2 regions of the Pseudoalteromonas sp. NCIMB 1079 genome follow, and region 1 is predicted to be linked to the other one. Evidence: predicted binding sites of a transcription regulator. Region 1 holds the regulator's gene; the other holds the start of a gene.
What was found. The regulator MetJ, encoded in region 1, represses methionine synthesis genes. The targets are predictions, from matches to a motif close to TAGACGTCTAGACGTCTA.
Positions count from the first base shown of each region.

Region 1 (15,257 bases):
ACAGTTCCAAAATCTAATACATCTAATTCATAAAGTAGATCGTCTAAAATATCGGTGTGATGAAAGTCAGCATAAATTTTCCCGCCACTTTCATGGACTTCAATTGCAGCTTGAGTGTCTTGTAAAAATACAAGTACTTTTGCTTCACCCTTCTCACCACGTCTAAAATCAATTGACTGGATACGGTTAATGTAATTTCCACTTACATCACCTGAGTCCATCACTACATCTTCATTTTCAGATTCTGTAAGAGGGTTATCAGAGACACGTATCGATACTAAATTGTTATGAACTTCAGTCTCATAAATTTTTAATCTATCTAAGTTTACCGTTACCTTTAAACCACTGTTAGTTAAAACATTAGTAACACTGCTAATTCCAGCTTGATTAACTTCAACATCATTTAAACCAACTTCTAACTCTGCAGTATCAAAAAACATTTCGATTCGGGCTGGGCTATTAAACACTTGAACTTTTGGTTCAAAGGTTAACTCTTCATCAAAAACAAGCTGTAATTCAGTTTCGCCTTTAAGTAATGGATTATAACGAACATCATAAAGCAATGGCCCAGCTATGGCTGAGTTTACAGTGACTAAAGCAACAGCAGCCAGTAATGTCCGTGAAATACGATGAAGCCAAAGTACATCCTTATGCATCCTATTTTTACCTTTTTTATTATTAATTTGCGCCATCTGTTGCCGCCTCTAACATTTCTAATTTCGTCAGGCGCTCTTTCCAACAGCCAGACCCATCAGGGATTAATTCCACTAATTCTATATAGTCGTTGCTTACTCTTTTTACTTTGCCATCATAACTTCCAAGATAATTCCCTACCGTTACGCGGTGCAAAGTGTCATCTGTTGCTGTAATTAATGCCCATATTTGTCCACTAGAGCCAATTGTGCCTTTCATTGCTAAATTATCTAGCGGGTATTTCTCTAACGGTTCGCGGCGACGCTCTTGATCTGGGTGCAAACAGTTTTTTACTTGCGTTAGTTTATTTTGAATAATCTCAGGCTGAGGCGCTACAAACGGGCTACGTAGCTGACCAGCACTATACTCAAATATTTCAAACTTTGTCAGTTCAGGAATCGTCTCAACCTTTGGTGTGGTGCTTGCTTTTACCTGATCAATAAATTCTTTTTGCTCAGAAGTGTCATCATTACAACCAGCTAAAACAAACGCTATAGCTAAAGGTACTACGCGAAGGAGTTTCATTTTTTAACCCCTTCTTCATAACGATATGTTTTTGCAACAACACTGAATGTTAACTGTTTATCGCCCGATGATAAAATAGAAAAGTCATGTAAGCTTACAATTCGGGGTAACTGGGCCACTTTACCTACAAACTCACCAAACTCATGGTAGCTACCTATTACTTCGATTTTAATAGGTAGCTCGGTATAAAATTCTTTTTCAACTTCTGGCAGCCAACCTATTTTTAAAAAAGTCAGACCACTCGTTGTCCCAACATATGATAAATCATCAAGTAAACCAGGAGTTTCGTTCGAAGTGGGTAGACGCTTTAATAGCTGTGAAAACTTATCTTCCATTTCAATCATTTGTTGACGATATATTTCAAGGTTGCTCGCTACTGCATACTTAGTTCGATAAGTTGTTCGTAGTTCAACTTCTTTTGCCACGGCACTATGGTAGCTGTCAATTTCATCAGAAACTAATAGGCTATAACTAAAAAACAATACAAGGCCCGCAACAAATGTGCAGCAAATTGCTTTAACAGCAATTGGCCAATCACCAATGTTATCAAGCTCTATTTCATTCCAATCAATTTCACTCAGTGCTTTAAAATCAAGGTTCATCGCTAACCTCACCAATTTTATCAAATGGTTTTACATAAAATTCCATATTAAAATCACTAAGTAAACGCGAAGATTGATCGCCTGCAACAATGCCCTGCATTGAAGGATTCTCTAGTAAATATGAGCTTTGTACTTGGCGGAGCATTGTTGATAGGCGATTATTAGATTCACTACGTCCTAAAACATGTATTTGGCTGCCTTTGCGCTCCAGCTTTGTTAAATAAACGCCACCTGGCACTATTTTGGCAACTTCATCCATTATTTGCGTACCCAAATTACGGCTGCTTTGCAATTCTTCAATGAGCCTCATACGCTGTTGTAAATTTTCCTTTCTTTTATCTAAGCTTCGTATTTCACTTATTTTTTTATCTAGCATGCTAATTTCTGAGCTTAAATAATTATTCTTTAAATTTTGACCATCTTTTAAAGCGCTATAAAAAGAACTTAATAAATACATACTTGCAAAACAAAGTATAACGACACCAACAAGTATAGTTACAAATTTCTTTTTCGATTCTTCGCGCTGCGATTCACGCCAAGGAAGTAGATTTATATGTGGCATGTTGAAAAGCTCCTTAATGCCAACCCGGTCGCTATTGCAAACTGCGTTTTGTGACGCTGCATTATATTACGATCTACCTTTGGGGAGATTTCCATATTTACAAAAGGCTCTGCAACAACAGAGTGAATACCGAGTTCTTCAATAAGCAATCGGTCGATACCTTTTATCATCGATGTACCGCCCGTTAATACAATATAATCTATTTGCTCTTTACCACTGGTTGTTAAAAACATTTGCACAGCTCTGCGAACTTGTTGAAGTAACGAAGTTTGAAAAGGGGCTAATACTTCAAAGGTATAGTTTGGCGGTAAATCACCTGATGTTTTGCCTATTTCGGCTTCATCAAAGCCTTTATTATAATAAGCAACAATACTATTTGTATATTGATCGCCACCAAAAACTTGGTCACGGGTATAAATGGTTTCCCCAGCTTGCACAACACTCACAAGCATTAAAACTGCGCCAATATCGACCACAGCCACACACTTATTAAATGCATCGCTAGGTAATTGTTGATAGTAAACGTCCATAGCACGGCTCAATGCGTAGCTTTCTACATCTACTATTTTGGCTTCTAAATTTGCGGCTTCTAAAGCGCCCACCCGTGCTTCAACACTCTCAGTACGAGCAGCCGAAAGCAAAACATTCATTTTGCTAGGATCGGCCTCATTCGTCGAAAGCTTCTCAAAATCGAGGCTCACTTCATCAAGCGGGTAAGGGATTAAACTATCAGCTTCAATTTCAATTTGCGATTCAAGTTCAGCATCTGTTAACGATACATCCATGAAGATCACTTTTGTAATAACTGTTTGGCCAGAAACAGCCACTGCAGCAGATTTTAACGACTTCGGTAATTTTTTTCTTAATTTTGTAATAACGTTACCAATCGCTTCAATATCTTGGATTGTGCGCTCACTCATCGCACCTTTTGGCATCGGCTCAATTGCAAGTGCTTCTAGTCGAAATCCAGTTTCAATTTCACGTAAAAGCACCGCTTTGATAGAGTGCGATCCAATATCAATTCCTACCATCATCGGGGACGGTTTTTGAAATAGTTGACTTAGCATGTTTCAACTTGGCCTTTGTTTTAATAATAAACAAGTTATAATTTTTATCTGAAAAAATATTATTCATTTTTTAATCAATATATACTAGCAGTCAAAACTCGCAATTGGGAGTCCATTTAGGGAAATATAAGTGATTTTATTAAAACGAACTTTACAATTTTTTATCATTTGTGTGTTAATTGGTCTGATCACTTTGGTCAGTCTTTATTACTACGTTAAACCTGATATCCCCAGTGTGCAAGTTTTAAAAGACGTGCAATTACAAACTCCTATGCAAGTATTCACAAAAGATGGGCTTTTAATCAATCAATTTGGTGAAAAGCGTCGTATTCCAGTGACTATTGATGAAATTCCTCAAACCCTCATTAATGCATTTTTAGCGACAGAAGATAATCGATTTTACGATCATATAGGCATAGATCCTATAGGTATTGTACGTTCGGCTATTGTTCTTATATCTACCGGCGAGAAAAAACAAGGCGCAAGTACTATTACTATGCAGCTTGCTCGTAATTTCTTTTTAACTCGCGAAAAAGCATATATTCGTAAAGTTAAAGAAATATTTATAGCGCTACATATTGAAGGTGTATTAACAAAAGACGAAATTTTAGAGCTTTACCTTAATAAAATAGAATTGGGTAATCGCGCTTTTGGTATTGGTGCTGCAGCACAAGTTTATTACGGTAAGGAGTTAAAAAATTTAACACTTGCACAAATGGCGATGATTGCAGGTTTACCGAAGGCCCCTTCAGCTTTAAACCCAATTCGTAACCCAACGCGTGCAAAAGCACGCCGAAATGTTGTTTTAGGGCGTTTATTAACTGAAAATTATATTACTCAAGAAGAATATAACGAAGCAACGAGCCAACCTATCACCGCTTATTTTCATGGTGCTGAAATAAATTTATACGCCCCGTATATTTCTGAAATGGTGCGCGCTGAAATGGTCTCGCGTTATGGAATAGATAAAGCTTACAACTCAGGTTTTAAAATTTTCACCTCGGTAGAGTCTAAAGTTCAAAAAGCAGCGCAAAACGCACTTGTAAACAACTTACATAATTACGATATGCGCCATGGTTTTAGAGGACCAACAGATGTTTTATGGGATCCTGAAACACAACCTGCTTTAACTGAGCAACAAATACTCAATAAATTACAAAGCGTAAATGAGTTGGGTACTTTGAAAGCAGCAGCCGTGCTTAGTGTTAATGATAAAACAGCGTCGGTATTACTTAAAAGTGGCGAGCGCACAACTCTTACTTGGGATAACTTAAAATGGGCGCGTAAATATATTACTCGTTACCGCCAAAGTTTTGCTCCAAAAGCAGCTACAGATATTTTAACGCCAGGAATGCAAATATGGGTGCGTAAAAATGAAGATGACAGCTACTTACTAAGCCAAATACCAGAAGCATCAAGTGCTATTGTGTCACTCGACCCACAAGATGGCAGAATTAAAGCTATTGTAGGTGGTTACAGCTTTGAGCAAAGTCAATATAACCGAGCGGTACAAGCAAAGCGTCAAGTAGGTTCTAATATAAAACCTTTTATATATTCAGCAGCACTTGAAAAAGGTTACACGCTTGCGTCTATATTAAACGATGCTCCTATAAACCAATGGGATAAAAGCCAAGGCGTAGCATGGCGCCCTAAAAACAGCCCTGCTGTATATAATGGTCCGATAAGAATTCGCCGTGCTTTAGCACAATCTAAAAACGTTATTTCGGTGCGCTTACTACGCGGCGTTGGATTACAACGTACAGCTGATCATTTATTAAAGTTTGGCTTTAAAGATTCAGACATTAATCGCAGTGAATCACTAGCACTGGGTAGTGCTTCCATTACACCACTTGAACTTGCTCGTGGCATGAGTGCATTTGCCAATGGTGGCCACTTAATTGAACCTTACTTTATTTCAGAAGTTCAAGATGCTTACGGTAATGTATTGTTTAAAGCAAACCCTGCCCTAGCCTGTGATGAAGAGCCTTTACCAACACGCAATGAATTCTCACTTCATAATAGTAGTGATGAAGTGGAACCAACAAAAAAATGTGCACCGAGAATTATTTCTAAGCAGAATGCATTTTTAATTGCTGATGCAATGCACAGTGGTATTTGGGGCGGCGGTAGTTGGGCCCATAAAACGGGTTGGAGTGGCACAGGTTGGCGCGCACAAGCTTTAGAACGTCGTGATCTTTCGGGTAAAACAGGCACAACTAACGATTCTGTAGACACCTGGTTTAGTGGTTTTAATAGTAAAGTAATGACTTCTGTGTGGGTGGGCTTTGATAACCCAGGTAACGCTCTTGGCCGTTCTACGTATAATAACAACTTAGATAGCAGCCAAATATCTGGTGCTGAATCGGGAGCTAAAACAGCGCAGCCTGCATGGATTGAATTTATGAAAGCCGCACTTGAGGGAACACCTGAAGCGCCAATTGAGCCACCTGAAGGGCTTGTTTCGATTCGTATTGATTTAGCCACTGGTTTGCTAAGCCACAAAAATGACTACACCAGCCGCTTTGAATACTTCGAAAAAGGCACTGCACCGACAAAGTATGTGCTATCTCAGCCAAACGATATATTTGAAGAAGACACAAAAACCGAAGAAGAGCTATTTTAATAATACCTCTGTAATACAAAAACGGCAGCTTATTTAAGCTGCCGTTTTAATTTAAATAATCGCTTATTTTAAGTTTTGAACAAGCCAATATAAATCAGAGTGTACACCCGCAGCGGTTACTTCTTTCCCAGCCCCAGGCCCCTGAATCACAAGCGCGTTATCACTATACCATTTGCTATTAATTACAAAAATATTATCGCCAGGTGTAAGGTTTGCTAACGCATCCCCATTAGGCACATACGTAATTCCTACTTTAGCGATAACTTCAGTTTTTGTTATATCTAATAGGCCTGTGTATCTCAGTACTGAGTTATTAGCTTTTGCTGTATCAGCATGCTCTTCAATGAACGCATCTAGCTGGGCTTTATTGTTTAGAAAGTCTTCCCAGCTTCCTAGCGCAAGCTCACCGGGCATTAATGCCGATAAGCTAATATCATCAAGCTCAAGCTCTATACCTAACTCTCGGGCTAAAATAAGTAACTTACGCTGCATATCTCGTCCAGATAAATCCTCGCGAGGGTCAGGCTCTGTGAACCCCATTTTCTGTGCTTCTAATACCAACTCAGAAAAAGCAGTCGTACCATCATACTTACTACATAACCACGAAAGCGTACCCGAGAATACGCCTTCAATACGCGTAATTTTATCACCACTATTTTGCAAATCAGCCAAAGCAAAATTGATAGGTAAGCCTGCGCCTACACTTGTATTATACCGCCAATGTAAATTACGTTCGCCAAGGTTACTACGAAGTGCTTTATACCAAGAAGTCGGTGCTGTACCTGCATATTTGTTAGCACTAATTAAATGACAATCTCTGTCTACAAAATCTGTATATAAAAAGCTAAACTGCTCACTTGCGGTAATATCAATTAACACTTTATGTTCGTAGTCAAGCTCGCTTATCGCATTAAGTAAATCCGCAGCTTCATAGCTATTCGCCTCATGCTGCCATTGAGTTTTCCATTGCGATATATTTATGCCACTTGCATTAAATAACATATGTTTAGAGCGAACCAGCGCTACCAATTTAATACTAAAGTCGCCTGATAAACGCTCAAATTGTGCCGATAACTGTTCAATAAAAGCATCGCCTACATTGCCAAGGCCCGCAACTATAACGGCTATTTCTTGGCCTTTATTGATTAGCTTATCGTGTAAGGCGCTTTGTATATCGCTATCTATAAATTGGTCTGTTAGTAATAAAACATAACCATTATCTTGATGCACAAAACGTGGCTTTATAGTCTGTTCAGCTAATATCTCTAAAGCTTGCAGTTTTAGTACGCTAACGTCTTGCTCAGGGGCAACAATTGCACAGCCATTTAAATTTGACTCACTAATATTAGCTCTACCAGCAAAGTAATTAATAACTTGATATGTTTGTGCAGCCGGTACTACTAAATACACTTCACCATTATGGTTAAAATGATGAAGGCTATGCTGAATAAGCTGACTAACGCTTGCGACCTCACCTTCACTTAATCCTTCAACCATTAATAAATCAACATTTTGCAGCGTGGTTATAAAGCGCTTTTTCTTTGCTGAACCTTCTTTTACTATATCTGTTGGGCTTGCTTGCACATCAAAACTACTACGAACAGCTAGCTTAATATCGCTGTTTTTAAGTGGTGATAGTGTTTTTGCATGTAATACAGGGTTACCCAAACGAGCTAATAAATTAGCTTGCCCGCGACAAATTTTGCCGTACTTAATCGCTTTTTTTACCTTACGAGGATCAGTACTAAACACTCCCTGTGTATCGGTCCAAATACATACTTGCTTAGCATTACAGTAATTTGCAAGTAGTGTTGCACTATAATCGCTACCGTTGCGTCCAAGTGTTACGGTCTCACCTTTCGTATCAGCGGCAATAAACCCAGTAACAACATTTATCTTATTAGGCAAAATTGACTGTCGACATTGCTGCGCATTTTGCGCATGCATTAATTCACCATCGTTTAAGGTAAAAAGACTACGGGCATCTTGAGCACACGCCTCAATATTTAACTGCTGTAAATAAGTAGCGAGTAAACGTGCTGACCACAGTTCCCCATGCGCAAGTAACGCAGCCTCTTTTAGCTGCTCAGCTTGAGCAAGTTCTGCAATATTACTAAGCTCGGTATTTAGTGTTTTAAGTGCGCTGCGCTTTAAATCAGCTTGTAACAACTGCTCAATTAAATCGCTTTGATGGTTATTTAACTGCAGTAAAATATCAGCGACAGCTTGCGTGTCTTGCAGCTGATAACTTTGCCACAACGACACAAGTGTATCTGTAGTCTTACCTGCAGCAGACACTACAACACAGTCGCCCGGCTGAGTATGCCCTATAATTATTTTAGCTACGCTTTGATAGCGCTCACTAGAGCTTAAGCTTGAACCACCAAATTTATGTACACAATTGACCATATTTATACCAATTCGCTTAATTAAGTTGTCTATTTTGAGGTAAGAAAACCGTATCGATAACAAGGCAAAAATTTCGTTATTTAGTTGTTCTATATTAGGAATTTTTAACGATGTTATCGTGCGGTTTAATCCCTCAAATTGATTAGGTATTATTGCGGATTGGTATTACTTACCAAAGCGCTGGACGGGCTGCACTTAATTTAACGTTTCCACCAGAAGTGCCAGCACCTTTGCCTACACGGCCAACATTTTTATTTTGCCCTGGTTTTACAAGTTCAAATACTCGTTCAAAGTCAGCTATTAAATCGTGTATATCTTCAATCCCAACCGAAATACGAATAAGCGTGTCGCCCACACCCGCTTCTAAACGTGCCTTTGCCTCCATGCCTGCGTGCGTCATAGTTGCAGGGTGACAAATTAAACTCTCTACGCCACCTAGTGACTCAGCTAAACTAAACGTTTTAAGACTAGTTAAAAATGCTGCAGCGTCGTTTATATCGCCTTTAATATCAAAACTAACCATGCCACCAAAGCCAAGTTGTTGTGCTTTAGCAAGCTCATGTTGAGGATGCGACTCAAGTCCTGGATAGTAAACTTGGCTTACAAAATTGGAACTTTCAAGGTACTTAGCTATTGCTAGCGCATTTTCTTGGTGCTGCCTTAAACGCACATTTAGAGTACGTAGACCACGAAGCGTTAAATAACTATCAAAAGGAGCGCCCGTAATACCAATATTATTTGCCCACCAAGCAAGCTCATCACCAAGCTCTTGTGTTGCAGCAATAACAGCGCCGCCCACTACATCTGAGTGCCCGTTAATATATTTAGTAGTTGAATGCACCACAATATCTACACCAAACTTAATAGGGTTTTGTAAGGCAGGAGACAAAAACGTGTTATCTGCGGCAACCAATGCACCGCATTGCTTAGCAACATCGGTAACCGCTTTAATATCGGTTAAACGAAGTACTGGGTTACTTGGAGTCTCTATCCAAATAAGCTTAGGCTTAATTGCTAAAATTTGTTGAAGGCTTTCTTCTTTTGTTAAATCTAATACTTCAAGCTTCAATAATCCGCGTTTTTGTAACGATGTAAATAAACGATAGCTACCACCATAACAATCATGTGGAATTACTAACGTGTCGTCACTGTTAAGTAGCTGAGTAGCTAAATGCACGGCAGCCATACCAGTGGCCGTAATTATGCCACGAGCGCCGCCTTCAAGCTTAGCAAGCGTCTCTGCTAAAATATCACGATTAGGGTTACCACTGCGGCCATAATCATACTCACGCTTAGTATCAAAGTCGGCAAACGAATAAGTCGTTGATAAATAAATTGGCGGCACCACTGCACCATGATGTTTATCAGCATCAACGCCGTTACGTACAGCAATGGTCGCTTTGTTTTTTTCGCTCATATTCGTCACCTGATTAATTTGGATGTTTAGACGTCTAAAAGAGTAAGTTATCCGTTTTAATAAGTCAAAGGATTTTAAAGCTCTAGATGGCTAAAGTTAGGAAAGGCGTTTGCTAGTATCACATTTTAGCTCACAAAAGTGAGCTTATTTTTACATCCCAAATAGGCTTATTAAGATAGATCGGTATCTATTATTTGACTATCTTTTTTAAATCGATAGAATTTCACGCATATTTACACGCTTTTTATACCGTGTGAGAAATTAATAATCTGAGGCAACGATACATCTTATGGCTAAATGGAATGGTGAGTATATTCACCCATACGCAGAACACGGGAAAAAATCAGAGCAAGTTAAAAAGATCACCGTTTCGATCCCGCTAAATGTATTAAAAGTTTTAACGGATGAGCGTACGCGTCGTCAAATCAACAACCTTCGCCATGCAACAAATAGTGAATTGCTATGTGAGGCGTTTTTGCATGCCTTTACTGGTCAACCTTTACCAAATGACGATGACCTACGTAAAGACAACGCCGAAAAAGTACCAGAAGAAGTTAAAAAGATAATGCAAGAAATGGGTTTAGAAGTGCCTATTTTAAACGAAGAATAAATCGTTACCTTTTTAATCAAAAAACCTCAGCATTGCTGAGGTTTTTTTGTTTAAGCGTTATATATTACGCCATATAGTTTTCAGGCAAGTCAATTTGCGCAACACCCGACTCTACCGCAGCAAGTGCTACAGCTTTAGCTATACGCGGTAGTAAACGCGGATCCATTGGTTTTGGAATAATGTACTGCGCACCAAACTCTAGCTTATCTACGCCTGCGGCTTTTAAAACTTCTGCAGGTACAGGCTCTTTGGCAATACTACGAATAGCCTCAACTGCAGCAATTTTCATTTCATCGTTAATCGCGCTTGCACGTACATCAAGCGCACCACGGAAAATAAACGGAAAACATAAAACATTATTTACTTGGTTAGGGTAATCAGAGCGCCCTGTTGCCATAATTAAATCGTTGCGTGCGCCGTGAGCAAGTGCAGGATCGATCTCTGGATCTGGGTTTGAACATGCAAACACGACCGGTTTTTCTGCCATTAGTTTTAAATCTTCGGCAGCTAACAAGTTAGGACCCGAAACACCAACAAACACATCCGCATCTGCAATTACATCTTGCAATGTGCGTTTATCGGTATTGTTAGCAAAAAGCTGTTTATATTCATTTAAATCATCGCGACGAGTATGAATAACACCTTTGCGGTCAAGCATATAAATGTGTTCACGCAGTGCACCACACTTAATTAACAGTTCCATACACGCAACTGCAGCAGCGCCTGCACCTAAACATACAATTATTGCATCTTCAATTGATTTACCTTGTACTTCTAGCGCATTTAACATGCCGGCAGCCGTAACAATGGCGGTGCCGTGTTGGTCGTCATGAAAAACAGGAATGCTACAACGCTCTATTAATGCTTTTTCAATTTCAAAACACTCTGGTGCTTTAATATCTTCAAGGTTAATACCACCGAATGTGTCAGCAATATTGGCCACCGTGTTAATAAAGTCTTCTGTTGTTTTGTGCTTTACTTCAATATCAATAGAATCAAGCCCTGCAAAACGTTTAAACAATAACGCCTTGCCTTCCATTACGGGCTTAGACGCTAAAGGACCTAAATTACCCAAGCCCAAAATTGCAGTACCATTAGTGATAACCGCAACCATGTTACCTTTACCGGTATATTTATATGCATTTGCAGGATCTGCGGCAATTTCACGTACAGGTTCAGCGACACCTGGGCTATAAGCTAGGGCTAAGTCTTGAACTGTTTCAGCTGGTTTTGTTAGCTCAATGCTAATTTTACCAGGTACGGGATGTGAGTGATAATGTAGTGCTTGTTCACGAAAGTCAGACATAACGCGATGGTATCCTGCAATTTAAGTTAAAGTGAGAGGTGGAGTCTTGGGGTACGATACCCTTATTATTTTTAAATTCCAAGCAATATCAGGTCTATCCTGTTATATGCTATATCCTTTAATTTTAAGAGGTTTTTCAGTAACTTTGCAGGATTATATAAACATTTAATAAATAAAAATTCACCAAAAAAGTAAGTTTTGAGGTGCGTTTATGTCTATTAAAATATTAAAAAAATGTATGTTTAACGCATCATCATAAACTTAAAATAACAGCCTACTACACTACTTTAAAAACAGATAAGCCCACGTTAGCTACTTTTATCAACCTAGTTAAAATTTGTACTATTTAAAATATAGAGAATATCTATCAATTTGTCTGTAAAGGTTTATGCATACTCAGAATAAGAATAGGAAATAGTTATGCAAGGTGTGATGTAGCTCGAGCAAGCTAAATAAGATAAGAAGTGGTAAATTTTAGACACAAAAAAAGCACCCTAAGGTGCTTTTTTTAACTAAACAGCAATAATTACTTCTTGCTGCTAAGTGCACCGAAGCGCTTGTTGAAGCGATCAACACGGCCGCCAGTGTCTAAAATCTTTTGCTTACCAGTGTAAAACGGGTGACACGCAGAACATACGTCTAAGTGAATGTCTTTACAAAGAGTTGAGCTAGTTTCGAATTTGTTTCCGCATGAACATGTTGCAGAAATTACTTCGTACTTAGGGTGAATACCTTCTTTCATAGGAACCTCTAGTTAAGGCCGCATCGCTCTCCAAACCCGAAGTCTGGCACCATACGTCGTTAAAACAAATTTGTTGGTGGCGGATTTTATCCAACAACCTTCCCCTGCACAAGTATTTATTTATCTTTTCGCTAAAAAAGTGAACAATCTCTTTCTCAAGTACTATTGCTAGTAGGTTTTTAGCGGTATTTTTAGTACATTACAGCATTAATTTTACGGGTTGAGTTGTTATGAGTTTTGTTGAAGTTGCTATTAAAGTCCCGCTTCCACGCACCTTTGATTATAAAATAGAAGAGCAGCTCAGTGGCTTATCAACCCCAATACTTCCGGGCATGCGGGTTTTAGTACCTTTTGGTAATCAAAAAAAAGTAGCTGTTGTTCTGGGCATTAAAAACAGTACCGACGTCCCTTTAAATAAAATTAAGAATATTATAGAGGTAATAGACGATACCCCTATTTTAAGTGCCCAACATTTAGAACTCCTTAGCTTTACTGCCCGCTATTATTGCTATCCCTTAGGCGAAACTATTCACATAGCGCTACCGAGTGCACTTCGCCAAGGTGAATCGCCAGATAAAACCAGTATTAACATGGTTGATCTGACAGAAAAAGGCGCAAAAGTATCGTCATTAAAAGCCAAAACACAACTCAATTTATTAAAGCAGTTGTCGCAATCGGGGAAATCATCGTTAACCGAATTAAAAGCTCTTGGCTTTAGTAAAAAAACAATAGATAGCCTAATAAATAAAGAACTCATTACGCAAACTATTGAACACGATAACCAATGGCAAAGCGTTGCACCAACTGTCGGTAGTAAACCTGTACTTAATAAAGAACAAGCGGTTGCCTGTACAGCAATAAATCAAAGTAATGGATTTAGCAGCTTTTTATTAGAAGGCGTAACTGGCAGTGGTAAAACAGAAGTGTATTTACAGTGCCTAGAAGAAGTACTCAAACGTGGCGAGCAAGCATTAGTATTAGTGCCAGAAATAGGCTTAACGCCACAAACTGTAAACCGTTTTCGTCGCCGCTTTCCTGATACACCCATTATGCTTTGGCATTCAGCCCTTACCGACAACGAGCGATTGCAAACATGGCGTTTTTGCGAAAAAGGCAGTTGTGCAATAGTTATAGGCACACGTTCGAGTATTTTTCTGCCATTTTTAAAACTCGGTATGATAGTTGTCGATGAAGAGCACGATTCATCATTTAAACAACAAGATACCCTTCGTTACCATGCTCGTGATTTAGCTGCATACAGAGCTTTTCAGCATAAAATACCACTTATATTAGGCAGTGCTACACCCGCACTTGAAACACTTCACAAAGCAATTAATAACAAATATCAGCTACTAAGTTTAACCGAGCGCGCGCAAACTGCGACAGATAACCAATTTAAGTTACTCGATATGAAAGGCCAACCCGACCAAGCAGGTATTGCACATGCAAGCCTTGCAACTATGCGCCAACACTTAAATCGCGGTAAACAGGTTATGGTTTTTTTAAATCGTCGAGGTTTCTCACCCACTCTTATTTGCCATGAATGTGGCTGGCTAAGTGAATGTAAACGCTGCAGTACCAGCGCCACATTTCATAAAGCGATTGGGCAAATGATTTGTCATCACTGTGGCGATCAATACCCTGTTCCTCATCAATGTCCTGATTGTGGAAGTACGCAAATATTTCCAAATGGCAAAGGTACAGAGCAAATTGAAGAGTTTTTATCGACCGAGTTTCCAGATACACCCGTTACTCGCATAGACCGCGATTCAACTCGCCGTAAAGGCAGCCTTGAAAAAGCACTAGATGAAATAAACCTAGGCGGTGCACGCATTTTAGTTGGCACACAAATGCTTGCCAAAGGCCATCACTTTGCAGATGTAAGCCTTGTTATAATTTTAGACGTAGATAGCGGTTTATACTCATGCGACTTTAGGGCGACAGAGCATTTAGCACAGTTAGTTACTCAGGTCGCGGGGCGAGCTGGGCGTTCAGGGGAGCCTGGGCAAGTATTATTACAAACACACTTTCCAGAACACCCGCTTTTACAAGACTTAGTTAATAATGGTTACCAAGACTTTGCTCGCTTTGCACTGAGTGAACGCGATGATGCAGACTTACCACCCATTACAAATATGGCTATTGTCCGTGCACAAGGACACAGCATTAAGCTAGTCGTCGATTTTTTGACAGATTTGGTTCCTGTGAATGGGGTATCTGGTATACAATTGCTCGGTCCGATCCCTGCTCCACTTGAAAAAGTCGCAGGTATGTATCGTTTTCAATTACATATTCAAGCGCAAGATCGCCGCATATTACATCAGTACCTTGCGCAAATGGTTGATTATTTAAGTTCAAGTAAACTTGCACAAAAAGTACGCTGGAGCTTAGACGTAGACCCTATAGACATGATTTAGGTTAAGGCCAAAATAACACCATGGCACAGCACGATTATATTAACAAAAAGCCTGCAGGCAGAAACAGTAAAAAAAACGCACCCGCTAAAAAACCATTTCCTATTCTTTTAGCTGTCATAGCCATCTTACTCGTCGGTGGTTTTGCTTATACATTATGGTTTATTAAAAGTAATGCAGATCCAAAACTTGTCGAAAAACAAGCAAACCCCACTGCGCCCGCAAAAGTAGAAGTGGTTATTCCACGCACACCAGAGTTTATTAAAGAAATTAGAAACCACGAGATT
Region 1 is NZ_JBEWZA010000001.1:3,539,282-3,554,538, forward strand. It holds gene ABX891_RS16420 (type IV pilus secretin PilQ) at 1-692, opposite strand, end outside; gene ABX891_RS16425 (pilus assembly protein PilP) at 679-1,218, opposite strand; gene ABX891_RS16430 (type IV pilus inner membrane component PilO) at 1,215-1,820, opposite strand; gene ABX891_RS16435 (PilN domain-containing protein) at 1,810-2,382, opposite strand; gene ABX891_RS16440 (pilus assembly protein PilM) at 2,370-3,449, opposite strand; gene ABX891_RS16445 (penicillin-binding protein 1A) at 3,580-6,072, shown strand; gene metL (bifunctional aspartate kinase/homoserine dehydrogenase II) at 6,136-8,481, opposite strand; gene metB (cystathionine gamma-synthase) at 8,651-9,898, opposite strand; gene metJ (met regulon transcriptional regulator MetJ) at 10,188-10,508, shown strand; gene ABX891_RS16465 (malic enzyme-like NAD(P)-binding protein) at 10,573-11,814, opposite strand; gene rpmE (50S ribosomal protein L31) at 12,341-12,556, opposite strand; gene priA (primosomal protein N') at 12,787-14,973, shown strand; gene ABX891_RS16480 (SPOR domain-containing protein) at 14,994-15,257, shown strand, end outside.

Region 2 (15,257 bases), 440 kb from region 1:
AGATTCGAACTCCCAACCATCGGTTTTGGAGACCGCTGTTCTACCAATTGGAACTACGCCCCTGCAATGACGACGAATTATAGAGAAGTTTCGCCAAAGGTAAAGAGAAAAATCACTCTTTTAGTTCAACTGCTTTTTAAATAAACAAAACGGCGAATTAGCATGCTAATTCGCCGTTTTTTAATCACTTAAAATTAGTTAATTAAAACTAAAATTAATTATTCCCATTCGATAGTTGCAGGTGGTTTACCTGAAATATCGTAAACTACACGAGAAATACCATCAATTTCGTTAATGATACGGTTTGAAACCACACCTAAAAATTCATATGGTAAATGTGACCAGCGTGCTGTCATAAAGTCGATTGTTTCTACACAACGAAGTGATACAACCCAATCGTACTTACGTGCATCGCCCATAACCCCTACCGATTTAACTGGTAAGAATACAGTAAACGCTTGGCTTACTTTATGGTAAAGCTCAGCTTTGTGTAGCTCTTCGATGAAAATCGCATCTGCGCGGCGTAGTAAATCACAGTACTCTTTTTTGATTTCGCCAAGTACACGTACACCTAAGCCTGGTCCAGGGAAAGGATGACGGTAAAGCATGTCGTACGGTAAACCAAGTTCTAGACCAATTTTACGCACTTCATCTTTGAATAATTCACGCAATGGCTCAACAAGGCCCATTTTCATGTCATCTGGTAATCCGCCCACATTGTGGTGAGATTTAATAACATGCGCTTTACCTGTGGCAGATGCCGCAGATTCAATAACGTCAGGGTAAATTGTACCTTGCGCTAACCATTTCGCATTTTTAAGCTTTTTGGCTTGCTCATCAAATACATTAATAAACGTGTGACCAATGGCTTTACGTTTATCTTCTGGGTCTGACTTACCAGCTAAATCATTTAAAAACTGCTCTTCAGCTTCAACTTTAACAATGTTTAAGCCAAATTTATTACCAAACATGTCCATCACTTGCTGGCCTTCGTTTAAACGAAGTAAACCATTGTCAACAAATACACATGTTAGCTTTGCGCCAATTGCACGGTGAATAAGCATAGCCACAACTGATGAATCAACACCACCAGAGAGACCTAAAATAACTTCGTCATCACCTACAGTTTCTTTAATACGCTCAATAGCATCATCAATGATTTTTGCAGGAGTCCATAATTTTTCACAGCCACAAATATCAATAGCGAAACGCTCAAGCAAACGTAACCCTTGATGAGTATGCGTTACTTCTGGGTGAAATTGTACGCCGTAAAAACGCTTTTCTTCGTTAGACATTGCAGCATGTGGACAAGTAGATGTTTTAGCTGTTGTTGTAAAATCAGCTGGAATGTCCATTACTTTATCGCCATGACTCATCCATACGTCAAGTATGCCGTTGCCGCCATCAGTAATATGGTCTTCAATTGCATCAAATAATGCACAGCTGCCTACTTTTTCAACTTGTGCGTAGCCGAACTCTTTTTTATCAGAGCTGTGTACACTTCCACCAAGTTGAGCTGCCATTGTTTGCATACCGTAGCAAATACCTAGCACAGGCACGCCTGCATTAAATACATACTCAGGAGCGCGCGGGCTGTTTTCAAGTGTTGTTGATTCTGGACCACCAGAAAGAATAATACCTTGTGGGTTGAACTCGCGGATTTGCTCTTCAGTCACATCCCATGCCCAAAGTTCACAGTAAACACCAATTTCACGCACACGACGGGCGATTAATTGAGTGTATTGTGAACCAAAGTCTAAAATGAGAATTCGTGAATCGTGAATATCTTTGCTCATGGAGTATCTCGTAAAGTCTGATGCTAAATGCCGTTTGTTAATGTAAACGACTAAAAAGAGGGCTTGCAAAGCAAGCCCAGTATATTAAATTAATTACGCTGCTTAACCTAAGCGGTAATTTGGTGCTTCTTTAGTGATTTGCACATCATGAACATGCGACTCACCCATACCTGCTGAAGTAACACGTACAAATTGTGGTTTTGTATTTAGCTCTTCAATTGTTGCACAACCCGTTAAGCCCATAGCACTACGTAAGCCACCTACTTGCTGATGAATAATCGTTGCAATAGGACCTTTGTAAGCTACGCGACCTTCAATACCTTCAGGTACTAACTTGTCTGCTTCGTTTGATTTTTGGAAGTAACGATCTGATGAACCTTCTTTTTGATCCATCGCGCCCAATGAGCCCATACCACGGTAAGATTTGTAATAACGGCCTTGGTACAATTCAACTTCACCTGGTGCTTCTTCTGTACCAGCAAGAAGAGAACCCACCATTACACACGATGCACCAGCAACAAGTGCTTTAACAATATCACCAGAAAAACGAATGCCACCATCAGCAATAACAGGAATGTCGCGACCTTTTAAGCCTTCAACAGCATCTGAAATAGCGGTAATTTGTGGAACGCCACAACCGGTAACAATACGTGTAGTACAGATAGAACCAGGGCCGATACCTACTTTAACTGCATCCGCTCCGGCATCAGCTAGTGCAATCGCACCTTCAGCCGTTGCAATGTTACCTGCAATAATTTGTAAGTCTGGGTACTCTTTGCGAGTTTTAGTAACACGGTCAATAACGCCTTGAGAGTGACCATGCGATGTATCGATAAGTAAAACATCAATACCCGCTTCTACTAATGCAGCAATGCGCTCATCAGTACCTGCGCCAACACTTACAGCAGCACCTACACGTAAACGACCTTGGTCATCTTTACATGCGTCAGGTTTGTCTTGGGCTTTTTGGTAATCTTTTACTGTGATCATGCCTTTGAGTTTAAATTCATCATCAACAACAAGGATTTTTTCAATGCGGTGTTCGTGCATTAAGCCTAAAATTTCTTCGCGTGCTGCGCCCTCTTTAACGGTAACAAGCTTTTCTTTTTTAGTCATAACGGTAGAAACAGGCTGTTCAAGCTTAGTTTCAAAACGCATATCACGACTAGTAACAATGCCTACAAGCACATTATTGCTGTCGGTAACCGGAAAGCCTGAAAAACCTTTTTCGTGCGAAAGCTCAATTGCATCTGCAATTGTTAAATCGGCAGTAACCGTTACAGGGTATGAAACAATACCTGCTTCGTAGGTTTTAACTTTACGTACGTTTTTCGCTTGTTCTTCAATAGTCATGTTTTTATGAATAAAACCAAGACCACCTTCTTGCGCAAGGGCAATAGCTAAACGAGCTTCTGTAACAGTATCCATAGATGCTGAAATAAGCGGCAAGTTAAGTTTGATACCACGCGTTAAGCGAGTTGAAATATTTGCCGTGTGTGGCAAAACAGTAGAATGACCAGGTACTAAAAGTACGTCATCAAAGGTAAGAGCTTCTTTAGCGATTCTAAGCATTTTGGCAACTTCTCACATGTGGATCTAAGATAAGGAATTGCGGCCAAATTTTAACAGCGTTGTTGGCATGAGTAAATAATATTTCGCAAATATTTATGATAATATAGGGTCTATTAGACTTTCAAGGTTAAATTTGCAGCAGTTTGTTAGGTATTTAGGCAAGGCAGAGCCTATGCAGTGTGGTTATCCCCCATAAATAGGCGATAACGTAGCATCAATTCCAAACAAGCGCTGCCCAAAGGGTTCAGCCTAGGGGCGATTAACTCTTTGTTACTCGGTTTTTACTTAGCCCACTAGGTTACAAACCTCGCGCCGCGATTAAATCGCCCCTAGTTTGAACAAATTTTAATCTGCAAAGGTCAATAGACCCTTGCTTTATAAATAGTTTTAGGTTGTTTTTTATGTTTTCGAAGCCTTCGCAGACGGTTTACACCGTGTCGCGCCTTAATAGAGAAATTCGCACAATCCTTGAGCAAGGTTTTGCATCTTTAGTGCTCACGGGCGAAATTTCTAACTTTATTACCCCTGCATCCGGCCATTGGTACTTTTCGTTAAAAGACGATAAAGCACAAATTAAAGCCGCTATGTGGCGTGGGAATAATCGCAACCAAAGCTATCGCCCTGCAAATGGCGCGCAAGTTACAGTAAAAGCGCGTGTATCACTTTATGAACCTCGCGGTGACTACCAGCTTATTGTTGAGCATATGGAACCGGCCGGCGAAGGTCAGCTAAAACAAGAATTCGATGCGCTTAAAATGCGTTTGGCCGCCGAAGGATTATTTAGCTCTGCGTATAAAAAACCACTTCCGCAAAACATTAATCGTATTGGTGTTATTACCTCTGCAACCGGCGCTGCTATAAAAGATATTTTAACGGTACTTAAACGCCGTGCGCCGCAGTTAGAAGTAATCATTTACCCTGCTATGGTACAAGGCAAAGAAGCACACCTACATTTAATTAATCAAATTGAATTAGCTAATGCTCGTGATGAAGTTGACGTACTTATTTTAGGACGAGGCGGCGGATCACTTGAAGATTTATGGTGCTTTAATCACGAGCAACTTGCGCGCGCAATTTATCAAAGCGAGCTGCCCGTTATAAGCGCTGTAGGCCATGAAATAGACACAACCATAAGCGACTATGTAGCCGATTTACGGGCTGCCACTCCATCAGCCGCAGCTGAGCTTGTAAGCCCTAATACGCAAGAGTTACACAACAAAGTAACACAATTAGTTAATCGTTTATCTAACGCGTTTAAGCACGGTATTGCCGATAAACGCGCATTAGCAACGCAGTTACAACACCGCCTTAATTTGTGTCATCCGCGTAATCAGCTTAGTCAAAAATCACAACGTTTGGATGAGCTAAGCATTGCGCTGCAACAAGCTATGCGTAATCGTTTATACCAACAAGAACGCACACTCAATAACTTAACGCCGCGTTTGATGCGCCAATCACCTGATAAAAAACTCGCTTCAGCAAGCCATCAACTCTCGCAATTACAAGCTAGGCTAAACCAAGCTATACAGCATCAGTTACAACAAGCGAATAATAGCTTAGCACTGCAAGCAAGCAGGTTAGACTCGGTAAGTCCGCTTAATGTTTTAGCGCGCGGTTATAGCATCACTAAAACACAGCAAGGAAAAGTAGTTAAATCTGTGGGGCAAATTAAAACAGGCGATGTTTTAGTTACAGAGTTAGTCGATGGCTCTATAGAATCACAAATTATTTAAAGCTCTGTACTTAGCAACATTTTAAGCTCGCTATCGCTTGATGTGGAGGTAGTGCTTTTAAATTGTTGCCAAAACTCTTGTTCCATCAACTTATCGTTTAGCTCTCGCCATTGAGCATTACCAAATGTGTCGTTATCAGTAGGGGCGGCAAGTTCAAATTCACATACTGTTTTTTTACATTTTGCACTAACAACGTCAGGAATAATTGATAAATCAGCTGTTAATAAAAAATCTTGTAATGCCATTTCAGTACGATAAGCCCATTCTTCGTCGCGCGTTTGATTTTCAAATTTATCACGTAAAATCTGCTCAAAATCTGAAGGGCTCCTCATTTTCTTTAAAACACTTTTGAGCGCCGCTTTCTGTTCGGCGAGCTGCTGCTTAAGCTGAGTTACTTGCTCTTCTAAAGGTAGTTCATCAAGCATTTGGGTTTCTGAATTGGTTGTTGGCGTGTCTTCAGCGGGCTCTATACTAGCGACTTGCTCAGGTGCTGAACCTGTATTACTCAATACCTCATTACTTTGTTGTTCAGTATGAAGCTTTTTCTGTTTTTCATAACTTGGCTGCGACTTAACAGATTCCGGATAACTTGAAGCTGCATTAAAGTAGCTCCAAGTTAAACCTACACCCGCAATAAACCCAATCCCTAGAGCCAATAAACTATTCTTGTTCATGTTAATTCCTTTTAAGTTTTATTATTTTTAATTACTTATAGCATTGCACTCGTGTGCGATTCGTTTTCAGGCTCAGGATTTGCTAAAAAGTTTTGGTTCATACTTTGCGCCGGACACTCACAATCCGGTCGACCAATAATTTTAGCGGGTACGCCAACAGCGGTTGTGTGTGGTGGAACATTGCTAAGCACAACTGAGCCCGCGCCAATTCGTGCGCCCTCACCTACTTCAATATTACCCAGTACTTTAGCACCCGCGCCAATTAATACGCCCGCTCTAATTTTGGGATGACGATCGCCCTGCTCATTACCTGTACCGCCAAGCGTTACAGATTGCAAAATTGATACGTTATCTTCAATTACCGCTGTTTCACCAATAACAATACCGGTTGCGTGGTCAAACATAATGCCTTTACCCACTTTACATGCTGGGTGAATATCGACCCCAAACACTTCAGAGTTACGGCTTTGAATAAAGCGCGCTAGCTCTTTGCGATTTTGTTGCCACAAACAATTAGCCAAACGGTGCGCCTGAATAGCATGAAAACCTTTTAGATTTAATATAACCGTAAGATAGGTTTCTGATGCCGGATCGCGGTCTTTTACCGCTTTAATATCCTCAGCAACAAAAGATAGCATACGGTCACATTTTACAAATGCTTGGTCAAACAGCTCTCGGATAGTGAATGCAGATACCACCGCATCAGCCAACTTATTAGCAACAATAAAGCTCAATGCCGAACCTAAACAATCATGATTTAAAACACATGAATAAACATGACTTGCTAATAATGGTTCACGTTTTACTACATCGTTAGCTTCGTCGCGAAGCTGTTGCCAAATTGCATGACGCATAATACTGCACTGCCTTAAGTTGATATAAAATAGCCTTTTCCCAAGTCTAACGGATTTAACCACTAAGGTGTTAATCCCTTAGTTATTTGTTCTGGTTATTAGATATAACATCTTAAATAGAATCTATTTTATCTTTTAACTTTTGTGGGTTCTCAAATGAAGGGAAATATCTCATATCCTCCCATTGATACTTTTTAAGGCTTTTATAATTTTCACAATATTGTTCAGCATAAACATTTATCCAAAAAGATTGCTCTTTAGTTAGATATCCTCGTAAGCGATAAAAATACTTACCTGTAATTTCTTGAAAGTGTCCGCTTTTTTTTGCAAGCTCTATCACTTCCTCAAATAAAAGAGCAAGTAATTCACTCTCTTTTTCAAATATCCCCTGATACTTCTCGCTCTTAATTATTTTACTTGCTTGCTCCGAATAGAACTTATCAATATCAAGTTCTGTTCCAATAAATGGTATGTTACACAATTCATCTGTAATCTTAGTAAAGTAACTTGAATCACTTTCTAGTTTTTTCTCTACACTTTTCTCTAGATCGCTAGCTAATTGAGCAAAAAGGCTATTAAATAATTGCTGCTCTACTTGTGAAACAACCTGTTGATGATGCCTTGCATTTTGACGAAGAACACTCCTATGTGCTCTTTGGTTTTTTCCATTTGTTTGAATCAAAATTATAACTGTAAAAAACGCGAGAACAGGGCTTAACATTCCACCGAAGTATGTCGCCATTACCCCCCATTCGGATTGTGTATCCCAAAAACCAAAACCAAATTTAATAATATATGGCAAACCAATTATTAGAAAAAAAGCTACTATAAAAAGATAGACATTAAGAGGTTTATTTAAAAATTTAAACATACTAATTCCTTTCGGCTTTTAACCTTATCAAAAAATACATATTACTAAAAAATTATTCAAAATATAAAAATGCCCCAATGTATGGGGCATTTAAATTATCTTAATTTATAACTATTTAAACCTTCATTGAAATACTTTATCGACTTTCATCACTTCAATATTTTTTGCAGGAATTGCTAATTTATAATCAGCAATCACTTTATCTTCAGCCACTAATTCGGCAGGTTTATCGGTGTTGTAAACCATTGGTGATGTTTGCTGCGATGCTAAACGTTTTTGCATATCAGCGCCGTCACCAGTAATAAATACATAGTGAACATTGTCTGTTTGTAAGTTTTCTTTAATAACGCGATTAACATCAGCAAGCGTTAGCGTTTTAAGTTTATTAGTTACGTAACTTACAAAGCTATCTGTGTTGTAAAATTCGCTATCAAGCGCGTAACCTAATTGGCGATTTTGACTTGCAACCATTTGCGGCACAAAGTTAATTAAAAAGTTACGCGTAGCTTCAAAATCACCTTCGCTCATACCATTTTTAATTAGCTTATCTAGCTCAAACAAGGCGGTACGAGTTGCAAAGTGCGCATCGTTATTAGAGCGAAGTGGGCGTAACCACACTTGAAATATTTGCTCTGAGCGCCCTAGGTTTGCATCTGGCTTGGTTTGAAACATACCACGTGGAAAGTATTCAATGTATGCGTAATCGCCATAGTTCATGCCGCGAGCTTCACGAATGCGCTCATATAAAAAGCTGTTAGAACTACGGTGCTCACCAAAGTACGAACGCACAAGCCAAAGGGCTGTCCAGTCTTCGCTACTTCTTATTGTATCAATAGGAAAACCAAACGATACAGCCGTCGATTGCGCTGACTTTTCTACAATAGTTGCATGATGACCTTTAAGCACTGGCGCATCAGGAATACTTAAACGGCTTTGCTCACCTTTTGGTAGCGTTGCAAAATCGCTCATCATTTTAGCTTTAAGGTTTGCAGGCACAGCCCCAATTAAGCCAATCGTGAGTTTAGATTGCGTAAGCTCGCTGTTATGAAACGCTTTAACATCATCTAGCGTCAACGCTTCTAAATCCGAAATATCACCGTAGTTGTAACTTTCGTAAGGGTGATTTTTGTAAAGTGCACTGTATAGCACTTCTTTGCCTAGCTCTTCATCGTTAGATGCTTTTAAGCCTGATTTAATACCATCGATCATTTCTTTTTTAAGGCGTTTAAAGTCATCGTCTCTAAAGCCTGGGTTTAATAATTGATCGCTCACAAGTGAATACCACTGCGCTGCATTGTCTTTATGAATACGCCCTTGAAACGACAGCATTTCTTTATCTATTTGATAACCAAAGCTACCTGCAAGCGGATAAAGTGCTTTTTGAATATCTTTATAGCTTGTCGCCTCTGAGCCACCTTGTGCAAGCATAGCCGCAGTGAGCGCTGCAACACCTTTTTTGCCTTGAGGGTCGGCAGCCGCGCCGGTATTGAATAAAAAGTTAACATCAATTAATGGCGAGCTATTCGTTTTATCAAGCACTTTAAATGCAGGTGCCGCAGATGCTTGTTCAAGTTTTGCAGTAAGCGCATTTAAATCAACTTCTTGCTCAAAACCTGGGGCTTTATCAAGTGCCGACATTGTTAATGTGGTACGTGCGTTATCAGTAAAGTATTTATTAGCAACGGCTTTAATATCTGCGCTGGTGATGTTATCTGCCGATTTATACAGCTGGTTTATTACCTCAGGATCGCGCTCAAAATGCATGTAGCTTGCAAGGGTTGATGCAATCGCTTGCGACGAATCTAAGCCATTAATAAAGCTGTACTTAAGGTTCGATTTTAAATCACTCAACTTTTGCTCATCAACAAGCTCAGTGCGTGCTTTTGCATAAGTTCGGTTAATGGCATCGCGCGCAGTGGCTAAATCGTCTGCGTTTTCTACTTTAACAAATACGTGTAATAAACCCGGATCTTTGGTCTCTGGGTTATAGGTAAACATTTGGCTGGCAATTTGTTTGTCGACCACTAGCTCTTGATATAAATCTGAATTATTTGAAAAATAAAGCTGTGAGATTAAATCAAGCGCCGCTCTGTCTTTTTTAGCAGGCTCCCACGCAGCGCCTTTGTACGATACGAGTAACCAATGCCCTGGTAGCGCTTCATCTTGCTGGTGCAAATATTTTGGTGCTTGTTGAACAGGTTCTGCTTTAATGTCAGCAACATAGTTACCCTTTTTCCAGCTGCCCCAATACTTTTTAACCATTGCCATTGTTGCTTGTGGGTCTACATCGCCCACGATGACAAGTGACACATACTCAGGCTTATAAAACTTAGCAAAAAATTCTTTACCATAGGCCATTTGATCAGGCATGGCTTCTATGTCTTTAAAAAAGCCCATAGTGGTGTGTTTATACGTGTGCTTATCAAACGCTTCTTCGCGTACAGCGCTTAATAATTTACGAATTGGGCTCGCGTTGTTTTTTAAGTACTCACCTTTTACCGTTTGTGCTTCTGTTCTAAATTGCTCTTCGGTGTAGGTTAAGTTTTGAAAAATATCAGCTTCAAGCTCAAGTACTTTATCAAGGTGCTGCTTCGAAAAGTTTAAATGGTAATTTGTATAATCGTTTGTTGTATAAGCGCGGTTATCAACACCTGAATTTTTTAATATGTCTGAGTACACATCTTCAGGGTATTTTTGTGAGCCTTTAAACATCATGTGTTCAAAAAAGTGAGCAAAGCCTGTTTTGCCCTCTTCAACTTCGTTACGCGATCCAACCGATACCGGAATTTGTAGCGACACGACATCAGGGTAATCGGTTTTAACAACCATGACACGCAAGCCGTTTTCTAGCTCTTCAATTAAGTAATCTTGTGAAAAAACACGGTCATCAGCTTTATTTACTTGTTCTTGTTGTGCTGTTGTTTGCGTGCTTTGGTTTTGTTGCATGGTGCAACCTGTTAACGCCAGCGATACCGCTAAGCTGGTTGCTAATAATTTAAATTTCATTGTTGTCCCTTTTTAAATTGAGCAAATTTGTTGTCAGATTTAACTCTTTAATTATGCCCCAAAGCCAATAAATATAAGAGTCCCAAGGGGATTTATTATGTAAACAACTGTGTCAATTATAAATTATGGGAACAAGCACTATGAATAAACATCATGTTAATTGAAAAACTTTCATTAAATAAATCTATCTAGACGTCTAAATGGCTGCTATATTAAATCCATCAAAACAAACTTAGCTGGAATGAGGATTATGGCTTTATCACTAAAAGAGAAGATAGTGGACACCAACCAAGGTGTTTATCTTATTGGTACTACCCCGCCTAAAATTGGCACCGATAAAGCGCAATTAAAAACCATTGCAGAAAAGCTATTAGGTCGCTTACACGAAATTGAATACGACGGCGTGATAATTTACGACATTCAAGACGAAAGCAGCCGAACTAATCAAGACCGTCCATTTGCGTTTAAACAAACCGTTGATCCGCGTGAATACAGCCATTTACTTCGTAATTTATCTGCACAAGATGTGATTACTTATAAAAGTGTGGCGCAGCGTGGTGTAGGCGAATTTAAAGATTGGCTAAGTGAAACTAAAAACGACTACGATTTACAAAATGTTGTTTTAGTAGGTAGCCCATCATCGATAGGCGATATAAAGCTAAGCCTGCCAGATGCTTATAAAGCGATGGCTGAGCAATCAGATGATTTCTTTTTAGGTGGCGTTACGATTGCCGAGCGCCATTCAAGTAAACGAAATGAGCACGAACGATTAATAGAAAAAACAGCACAAGGTTGTCAGTTTTTTATATCGCAAGCTGTTTACGATGCACAAGCTACTATAGAGCTAATCACTAGCTACGCACGTACATGTAAAGCGCAGGGTATTGCACCACAACGTATTATATTAACGTTTACCCCGTGCGGCGGCGAAAAAACCTTAGAATTTATGCAATGGTTGGGTATCTCAGTGCCAGAGGCAACTAAATGGCGCATGCTCGATGCAGACAATACATTAAGCGAATCGGTCCGTATTTGCCGCGAAAACCTCGACTTAATACTTAAAAGCTGTGCTCATTTAGATGTACCGCTGGGCTTAAATATTGAAAGCTTAACAAACCGTAAAGAAGAAATTGACGCGTCAATTAACTTATACCGTTTATTAAAAGCCATTATGGAATTAAACCTAGCCGAAAAACTAATAGCTTAAAGGCTAGGTTAGAGCTAATTAACACCCTTCTTGGCAAGCCTCATGGCTTGCTTTTTTATGTCCGTACTTTGAAAAATAAATTAATAAGTACAAGTAAAAATTTGCAGCTTAAGCTATTCATTGAAGCTATTTTTGGTTATTACTCTCAAGCCTTTTTAAGGCAAACCCCATAGAGGAGCACATAACACCAAAAATAATTCCCTCATCAGATATAAATCTAATGCTAGGAAGCGCTTCAAATAAGCTTATTATTGCTAATGAAAAAATAAAACCTATCGCAGAAAAAACCAGCCAAGTTTTTGTGGCATGAGTCATGACGAACTTCCTTTTATTATTGTGCTTTTTTAGCGAGCCTATACGCTTGTTTATTTTTATACATTGCGTGGTCGGCATCATTTAATAGCGCTTCAAAGGGCTGCTTTTGTTTATTTGTAAAACTATAACCAATACTGAGCGATAAATCGCAAACACCTTCTTTTAGTAAAGCATTTGTATACTCAGTCGAAATTTTATCCATAATGTAGTTAATTTTGCTTTTATCACTTAATTGCATTACTGCAACAAACTCATCACCACCTAAACGCCCTACTATGTCGGCATCCCTTAAATGGTTTTTTAGCGTATCCGCCAAAATAATTAAGGCTTTGTCACCTACTTCATGACCAAAGGTGTCGTTTAATTTTTTAAAGTCGTTTATATCAATAAACAAACAACACACGTCAAAACCTAAGCGTAGCGCTAAATTAAGCTTTTGCTGAGCTAGTAAGTTAAGTGCTCGGCGATTATAAATATTCGTTAATGAGTCTAACATGGCTATTTCGCGCATTTGTTCATAGCTGTAAACAAGTGCTAGGTCGTCTTCAATTAAATCGCGTAGTTGCTCTATGAGCTCAAAGTATTCATCGGTATAGCTAGTTATTTTAGTGTCTTTTAAGCATAGCGTGCCAAATACTTCACCTTCTGGCCAATGAATAGGTAAACCTAAGTAGGATTCAACACCGTCCTCAACTACTTCTGGTAGGGTGTTCCATGCATCGTTATTGCTTGCATCATTAACATAAAATATTATTAGTTTCAGCGACGTGCCGACAAAAAAGAGGTGTTTGAGGAGGAAGTATCGGGTTGGTTTCAAAGCTTGAGCCACCTTCGTTACTTCTAATAACAACGCGATAGCCTTTGCTTGTTGCCTGAACTATATAACCAGATGGGGCTGAAAAAAGCCCCGTAATAAGGTCGATTGTTTTTTGCCATTTATGCAAAGATATTTGGCCATCAACACCAGAGAATGCCCATTTATCAGTTTCAAACATTAACTTTACCTCGGCTATTTAATAGCTCCAGTATAGGCAAAAAAGCAAAGTAAAAGCTATTATTTACGACGTCTACTTGGCTCTCTTTTACCAGTGATGCGTTTTTTATCGCGATCTTTTCGCGACTTGTTAGTATTTTTACGATTATCTTTTGGCTTTTTATTAGGATCTGGCTCGTAACCTTCTAACCACTGCGGCGTTAAACGCGTATCGAGTAGTACTTCAATTTCTTCTAGCAGCCATTGCTCATCAAGACTCACCAGCGACATAGCAAGTCCTTGTTCACCAGCACGACCTGTACGGCCAATACGGTGCACGTAATCTTCGGCAATGTAAGGTAGTTCAAAGTTAATTACGTATCTAAGTGTAGAAATATCTAAACCACGCGCAGCGACATCGGTTGCAACAAGTACGCGTGTAATACCTTCTTTAAAGTTTTGCAATGCACGGTCACGTGCGCCTTGCGATTTATCGCCATGGATTGATTCGGTTTTTAACCCATCTTTACACATTTCTTTAGCGAGCTTATCAGCCATTTGTTTTGTGCGAGTAAAAATAAGCACTTGGCGCCAGTTTTTCATGCCAATCATGTGCGATACAAGTTCGCGCTTACGGTCTTCATCAACAGCGTAAATAACTTGCTCTACTTCAACCGCAGCTGAGTTACGTTTATCAACTTCAATTAGTTCTGGGTTTTTTAGTAGTTTTTTACTGAGTTCAAACACGCTGTCATCAAACGTAGCCGAAAAGAGTAGAGTTTGGCGATCGCCCGGGATATGGCGCAATATACGTTTAATTTCATCAATAAAGCCCATATCAAGCATACGGTCAGCTTCGTCAAACACTAAAGAGTCTACGCTTGAAAGTACCACGCTGCCTTTAACTATATGATCAAGCAAACGCCCTGGTGTCGCCACTATAACTTGTGCTGTTTTAAGTGCTTTTATTTGAGGGCCAATACTTGCACCACCATAGGCTAAAGCGCCATTAATGTTAGTGCCTTGTGCATACTTTTCAAAGCTGGCAAATACTTGCTGAGCAAGCTCTCGTGTTGGCGTTAAAATTACAACGCGGGCAAGGCCTTGCTCATCTTTTTTAGGGGTATTTAAAAGCTTATGTAATAGAGGTAAAACAAAGGCGGCGGTTTTACCCGTACCTGTTTGCGCGCTGCCCATTACATCACTTCCGGCTAAAATAGGCGGAATAGTTTTAATCTGAATTGCGGTAGGTTGAGTGTAATTATTTTGCTCAATCGCTGTTAATAATAACGGGTCGAGATTAAGTGATGAGAACGTAGTGGCAGACATAGGCTTAGCTTTAAAATAACAAAGAGCGCTATTGTACGCATATTACTGTACTGCGTAAATTAACCAGTCCAGAAAAGTATTTAATCCCTCGGCTAATCTAGCTGTACTCTTAAAACCAATAAAAAAGGTGCTAAATAACAGTGTATTTAGCGCCTTTTAATAATTTAATGTAGCTTTAAGCGGGTTTTAACGTCGCTTTACGTTCGTTGTAAAACGCGATTAAATCGTCAACTGTTGCTTGGCAATATTCACGAATACCCGAAACCACCATGTGCTTTTCACCAAAACCCACTTTAACGCCGTTTTCTAACAGGTTAAAACGTAGTGTAATTTTTCCGCGCTTGCCGGCGTACTCAAAACTAGGCTCTGCAAACTCAAGTTCTGGTGCTGTAATATCAAGGTTATCAAGATTAATAAGCATTGATTCGTAAATTACCATCGGACGAGCAGGGTTTATCATTACCTCTTGCTTGCCCATTAATGGGATAATTACATGCGGAAAGGTAGTACCAGAAAACTCAACATAATTTTTTATTAGACTATTAGTTAGTGCTGGGCATTGGCTGGTTTTACCGCTGCGCTTTACCTTTAAAATTACTTTTTCGCCATTGGTAACATCAAACTCATCGGCTCCCTCAGGGAAATGTAGTTTGGTGTTTTCATCAACCATACCGGCAAAAGTAAATTCCATTTGTTCACTAATACCGTAGCGGTCTAGTACCAATGAAAAAAGTAAGTCTCCTGGCGCGCAAAACTTTTTGGCATCTTTGTCGTGAAGTGGATTGTAATCATCAGCAACGCATTTAGCGAATCGACAACCTTGCTCACGAGAGATAGAAACATAATCAGCATGCTGCTGAAAAAAAGGACTTAACATAGTTTGTTCACTGCTTAAACTGCTTATAACCTATCTATATTACCAGAAAA
Region 2 is NZ_JBEWZA010000001.1:3,100,531-3,115,787, forward strand. It holds tRNA gene ABX891_RS14410 (tRNA-Trp) at 1-63, opposite strand, end outside; gene guaA (glutamine-hydrolyzing GMP synthase) at 219-1,796, opposite strand; gene guaB (IMP dehydrogenase) at 1,899-3,368, opposite strand; gene xseA (exodeoxyribonuclease VII large subunit) at 3,770-5,101, shown strand; gene ABX891_RS14430 (hypothetical protein) at 5,098-5,775, opposite strand; gene cysE (serine O-acetyltransferase) at 5,811-6,629, opposite strand; gene ABX891_RS14440 (hypothetical protein) at 6,742-7,500, opposite strand; gene ABX891_RS14445 (M16 family metallopeptidase) at 7,624-10,506, opposite strand; gene ABX891_RS14450 (methylenetetrahydrofolate reductase) at 10,757-11,713, shown strand; gene ABX891_RS14455 (hypothetical protein) at 11,840-12,028, opposite strand; gene ABX891_RS14460 (sensor domain-containing diguanylate cyclase) at 12,045-12,845, opposite strand; gene ABX891_RS14465 (hypothetical protein) at 12,766-13,023, opposite strand; gene ABX891_RS14470 (DEAD/DEAH box helicase) at 13,083-14,330, opposite strand; gene ABX891_RS14475 (DUF3581 domain-containing protein) at 14,506-15,207, opposite strand.
Region 2: ABX891_RS14450 (methylenetetrahydrofolate reductase) is a predicted target of MetJ. The motif match lies at 10,696-10,713, and genes of this name have one in related genera.